2 regions of the Parabacteroides sp. AF17-3 genome follow, and region 1 is predicted to be linked to the other one. Evidence: riboswitches for the same ligand, from Rfam matches in the RefSeq annotation. Region 1 holds a riboswitch; the other holds the start of a gene.
The links. A riboswitch is a leader RNA that binds a small molecule or an ion and turns the genes downstream of it on or off. The one in region 1 is predicted to bind thiamine pyrophosphate.
Positions count from the first base shown of each region.

Region 2: linked by a shared signal. The riboswitch ahead of thiD (bifunctional hydroxymethylpyrimidine kinase/phosphomethylpyrimidine kinase) and the one ahead of DWW91_RS14240 (TonB-dependent receptor) in region 1 are both predicted to bind thiamine pyrophosphate.

Region 1 covers NZ_QTMM01000010.1:29,501-32,669, forward strand. The annotation lists gene DWW91_RS14240 (TonB-dependent receptor) at 1-1,652, opposite strand, end outside; TPP riboswitch at 1,716-1,831, opposite strand; gene DWW91_RS14245 (SusD/RagB family nutrient-binding outer membrane lipoprotein) at 1,969-3,169, opposite strand, start outside.
Region 2 covers NZ_QTMM01000005.1:284,739-287,907, forward strand. The annotation lists gene DWW91_RS08840 (thiamine phosphate synthase) at 1-468, opposite strand, end outside; gene DWW91_RS08845 (thiamine phosphate synthase) at 459-1,055, opposite strand; gene thiD (bifunctional hydroxymethylpyrimidine kinase/phosphomethylpyrimidine kinase) at 1,057-1,902, opposite strand; TPP riboswitch at 1,923-2,020, opposite strand; gene DWW91_RS08855 (AAA family ATPase) at 2,190-2,738, shown strand; gene DWW91_RS08860 (DUF5686 family protein) at 2,866-3,169, shown strand, end outside.

The DNA.
Region 1 (3,169 bases):
ATTTCGCTGATTTTGCCGCTCAGGATCAATTGGTTGTTGTAGTCCATAAAATAAAGATTGGCTCCGGCGCGGAAACGTTGGTTGCCGAAGCTGTAACCGGCTTCGTAGTCGTAGAGTGTTTCGTGAGTAGGACGTTCGTTGACTGCGGCTTCCGTAAAATTGTCTCGATTGGGTTCACGGTTGGCGACGGAGAAAGAGACGAAAGCATTATGACCGCCTTTCTGGAAATTGATACCGGCTTTCGGGTTGAAGAAGTTCCAGTTTTTGTTGACGTAGATTTCCTTACCGGTATTGTCGTCACTTCCTTTGATCGTGTAATGGATGCCACGGTATTGCAGGTCGAGGTATCCGTTCAGGTAGGGGTGGAACCGGTAGTTGCCTTTTACGTAAAAGTTATAATCCAGTTTGTTCCCTCTGTTACGGTAATATTCGTAGTCAGGCGAGGGGAGTGCTTCTGCATTTTTGACCCACATGACACGGCCGAAATGGTCGCCTACATATTTATTGACAGCTGAACCGAAGCTCATCTGGAGACGTTCGGAACGATAGTTCGCACTGTAAACGATACCGTAAAAGTCGTTGTCCAGCCATTTACGGCGGACGAGGTCGGAACTGACGATTGTGTCGCCTTTCCCGTTAATATAAGACTCGGGGAGTTTGTATTTTGTAAATTCTTCATTGGGCTTATAGTCTTCGTAATATCCCTCTCCATGTGTGTAATGGAGTGTCAGGTTCATATTCCACAGGTCGCTCAGTCGCTGACTTGCCATCAGGTGGTAGTTTTGCTGCCGGTAATTGTCTGTCTGGTTGTCGTAGAATTTTTTAACGCCGTTCTCTTTATATTCTCCGCAAGGGTTGTAAGTCCGGTCGCTGTCCAGGTAAATGGAAGGGACACCGTTCCAGGCCTGATACGTTTTTTCTATATTGCCGAATGTCTGGAAGCGGACCAGAGTGTTGTCGCCGTAATAGGTGGCTGAGCCGAAATAAGAGTGCATATTGGCTGTTGCCCGGTCGATGTATCCGTCGCTTTGGACGTTGGAGTAGCGGGCGTCGAAAACGAAATGATCCCGGAGTAACCCGGTTCCTGTTTTGACTGAGTTTTTGACGGTTCCGAACGAACCTGCCGAAAGGCTGTATTCGGCATACGGTTTCAGGTCCGGCTTTTGCGTTTGCATGGCGACGGTGGCACCGAAGGCGGCGGCTCCGTTGGTCGATGTCCCGGCTCCCCGTTGTATCTGTATGTTATCGACGGAAGATGCGAAATCGGACATGTTGGCCCAGAAAACGGTGTGAGACTCGGAGTCGTTGACCGGTACGCCGTTGACCGTGATGTTGATGCGGTTGGCGTCTGTGCCGCGGATACGGAAGCCCGAATAGCCGATACCTGTCCCGGCGTCCGAAGTCATGATGACGGAAGGGGATTGGGAGATGAGATAGGGGATACCTTGGCCATCGTTTTTGCGGCTGAGTTCGTCTTTGGATACTTCGCTGTAAGCCACCGGAGTACCTTTGGCTACTTTGGTGGCGGTGACGACTACTTCGTCCAGCGATAAGTCACGTGAAATTTTGAGAGAATCGACAGGGTCGGGACGGTTTCCCGCTGCTGCGAATGTTGCCAGAGATCCGGCACAGATAATCAATACACTTTTCATCCTTTTTACCTTAATGTTTAAAAACCTGATAAGTGAATAGGAGAGGTGTGTTGTGTGAAGAAGTATACCATGTTTTACAATTTCCTTCGCCGGCATTATCCGTATCAGGTAATATGGGTATAATCTCAGCCTGCGGCACGTACTGTATCGGTACGTGGCAAGCACCCCTTTGTATTCGGGGCACAAAGATAAGAAAAGTCAGGGAATTGTACAAATGGAAAAAACCGCCGCGAATCACTTCGGGGCGGTTTCGACTCCACAATTTTCCATCAATTATGTTGTAATTATTTACTGTGGATATATCTCTGTTTATTTGTTATTCAACAGTGGTGTACCAATTGCTCTTCATCCAGTTCAAAGGAGCGTACCAGCTGTCTTCCTTACCTCCCAGATGGGCATTCAGGTTGGCTGAGTTATAGTCTTTTTCGTCAGCCGGATACTGGATGCGGTCCAGAGGAAGCGGAGTTGCGACAGACTGCGGGTCGCGTTTGAAATAAATTTCCGGATATCCGGTACGGCGGACAACATTCCATGCTTCATATTCCTGGATAGCACCGTGATGGATCCAACGCTGTGTCAGGATACTCTTTTGCGGATTGCTGGCGTCCCATTGTGTTTCAGCATATGCTTCAACTTCGGCTGCTGAGGGAGGAGTTAACGGATCACGGTAGGTACCGGTTGAATTCAAATCGAAATAGAATTCAGTGGAAAGTTTTATACCGTTGATATATTCGCTCTTGGCATTACCGGTAGCCCAGTTGTTAGCATAGGCCTCCGCCTTCATGAAAGCAACTTCGGCTGCTGTCATCCAGAGTCCCGGGAATCCGGGGTTACGGGTGAAGGTCGATGTATCCAGGGCTGCGTAATATTTAGCCGTACCATGTGTAGAGATACTCATATTCGTTTCCTGTTCCGTGAGTGTTTCAGACGGATCGAGGCCGATATATTCGTTATTCCAGTTACTGTCATACAAGACTTCCAAACGTGGGTCCGGATTATTGGTGTTGGCATTCAATGCGCGTTGCATTGGGCCGGACATGCGGTTGTAAGTTGAATTCTCGATTGCGTTTTGCAGGTCGCGGTCAAAATCAAACTGGTCATCGTCGGTTTGTGGCACTGTGATATTATCAGAGTTTAGATCTACCATCGGATAAGTACCGGGATTTTCCAACATGGTTTTGATCGCAGCACGTGCTTCACTTACCAGGTCGCCGTTAGAAGCCAGGTGAGTAGCTACACGTAAACGCAGGGAGTTCACATATTTACGCCATAAGGTGATATCACCGTTGTTCACATAGTCTTCTGCATTCAGGTAAGTACTGGCATTGGCTGTAAGCGAACGGCCGTTGAGGTATGTGTTGACTTCGTCCAGGTCGCTCAGGATCATTCTATACAAATCGATATCCGAGTCGTATTTCGGTTTGGATGCTTCTACGTCTCCTGTTGCCCATAATGTGCCGGCTTCAGAGAATGGTACTCCACCCCAGGAGGAACAAACTTCATAAAGTTGTTCTTCC
Region 2 (3,169 bases), on a different contig from region 1:
TTCTGTATAACGGAATGGTCCAAGGCCGATATAGGAAGCTCCTTGTCCGACAGCACGCTCGATATCTTCAAAGGTATTGGCGGTGGCGCCGATATAGAAGGTTTCGTCCGGAAATAACTGCTCTTTTGCCATTTCCCATGCGGCGGATACTGATATATCTTCTTTCCCCAGGTGAACAGCGTTCGCCCCGCATCTCAAAGCAATCCGTGCATTATCGTTTATACAATAGATGCATTTGTTTGTATGCTCATTGATTAGTTGCCCGATTTCCCTGGCTGTAAAAATATTCATGTTTCCTTTCATCCGTAGCTGTACCCATGAACAACCGCCGTCAAGAACCATTTTGACTTCTTCCCGTTCCGTGTATTTAGAAGTACCGTGGGTTATAAACATCAGGCGTTCACCACTGCCCTGTGGAATAAATTGTCCTTTATCTTCGTGCTTGCGCAAATGATATTCTATTGCCATATATCCAGTTGTTTGTATCGTTTTATTATAGATGTCTCGTTTATTACAGAAGGGGCCTTGCCCCACAAAGCTCCCAGAATGGCAGCTCCACCGAAATGTAAGGAGGCAATCAGCGGAATGTTCTTTTCTTCTATTCCACCCAGGGCAATTACCTTTTCGTTGATTATGCCCGAAGCAGCCGCCTCCCGTAATCTCTCCATCGGAAAGCCGTTTCCGTATCCCTCTTTGGATATACTTTGAAAGATGGGGCTCAGAAATACATAATCCAACTGTTTGTTATCCTGCACTTCCTGCAAGGAATGGCATGAACGGCTTATGCTTCCGGCAAAACCTTCCGGCAGGGTATTATTCCGGCTGTTCAAATGGATTCCGGCCAACCGGTATCCGGTTGTGAGTTCGAAATGCTCGTGCAACACAATCCGTGAATGATATTCGGCAGGGATAGCATCCAGTAAGAGACGAAACCTGTCGATGTCGCTTTGGGGTTTGCGCAGATGTAAACGCTGCATTCCTTCCCTGAACAAATGGGTTATTATCCGGCTTTCCCCTTCAAAAAAGAAAGGAGTTGTGATTACGAACAGCTTCATACTATCCTTTTATCTCTGTTTTTACTAAAGGAACCGGAGCGAAGAAATGGTTCAGGGGACCATGCCCGTGTCCTGTCCGTACATCTTTCCCTTCAGTAATCGCTTTTGTTATATACTCTTTAGCCAGTCTGACGGCATCCGGCAGGCTCTTACCCAAAGCCTGGTAAGCGGCAATAGCAGAAGACAACGTACAACCGGTGCCGTGGCCGTTGGTCGTAATTACAGTTTCCGCCGAAAGCCGGAGAGGGGATGCCTCCGATACATATAATATATCAGTCATCTCTTTTCCTTTTAAATGCCCTCCCTTCATTAATACGGCACGGCAACCTAAAGACAGCAACTTCTCTGCCGCCAGGCACATCTCTTTTTCGGAAGTTATCTTCATTCCGGACAGGAATTCAGCTTCGTCGATGTTGGGAGTGACCAGCGATGTCCGTTTGAACAGTTCCCGGACAATGATGTCTATGGCATCATCCTGCAATAATTTATTACCGCTGGTCGAAATCATCACCGGGTCCAGGATAATACGCGACGGTGAATAAGTATCGATTGCATTTACGACGATTTCTGCCGCCGTTTTATTATGCAGCATTCCTATTTTGACAGCATCGATGGTAATATCTTCAAAAACCGCATCCAACTGGCCTTTCAAGACTTCCGGAGAGATGGCTTGTATGCCTCTGACACCTTGTGTGTTTTGGGCCGTAATGGAGGTGATTACGGAAGCTCCGTAAACTCCCAATGCAGAGAATGTTTTAATATCTGCCTGTATCCCGGCTCCTCCGCCGCTGTCGGAACCAGCAATGGTTAACGCAGTCGGATAACGATATAATGTATCTGTTTTCATATTTACACACGAAAGGAGGGAAAAGCCTTGTCTGTCTTTCCTACGGCGGCATTACCCGCATCAGGTTCACAGGGTATAATCTCAGCCCGTTTACAGTATGGCACCCCTTTTCGTGTACAAAGGTAGAAAGATTGATAAGAGAAAACAAAAGTGAAATGTTAAATTTAAGAGTGAATTGATAGGTTTAAAAAAATAATCCAGTATATTTGCATCTACAATTCCGGTTATAACAGCTTTTCTTCCGGGTTGTATTTCCTTTTGGCATAATAGTCATAAAAAGACAAATCATGTTGATAAAAACAGGCTTGTATGTTATTACCGGTGGACCAGGAACGGGTAAAACATCATTAATTGAAGAACTTAAAATAGTTGGATATCAAACAGTAAAAGAAGTAGCACGGGATATTATCAAAGAACAACAGCAACAGGGTGGAGACGCATTGCCCTGGAAAGATACCGTTTTATATACCAGTATGATGCTGGAACGTTCTGTTGAATCATATCTGGCTCATAAAGAAAATGAAGGCATATTATTTTTTGACAGAGGAATCCCTGATACACTGGCATATGCAAGGTTGATTGGGTTAACCGACCGGAAAGAAATAGAATTGGCAGTCGATAAATACAGGTATAACAGGCAGGTATTCATACTTCCTCCCTGGGAAAATATATATCATACGGATAAAGAACGTAAACAATCATTTAATGAAGCGATAGATACATATTATGTAATGAAAGATGTCTACAAAGATGCAGGATATACATTGATTGAAGTCCCGAAACTTCCCGTTACGGAAAGAAGGAATTTTGTTATTAGTAGTATAAATTCATTTTAAAACATCTATTTTGGGTCTTTTAAGTGAGATTTGTTGTCAATTGGAATATAATCGGTTCAATTTGGAACATTCATAAAAAAGAATCTGTTATAATTTTGCGGAGTTTAACGAGGGAGTTAATAAAATAATGGGGAAAAAGATTGTTTTTATTCTGGCACTTGTTTTGGTTGCATTTGCATCAAAAGCCCAGAACACTATAATAAGTGGAATAGTAACGGACTCTATTACAGGAGAAACGTTACCATATGTTTCAGTTATACTGAAAGGTACAACTATCGGGACAACGACTGATGATGACGGTAAGTTTACGTTGACTACCTCGTCCAATGCACGGACTCTGTCCGTTTCATATCTGGGATATACCGAAAAAGAACTGAAAGTGGCTATAGGTAAAAAGAATTATTTTAAAATACCTTTGGCCCCTTCCAGTA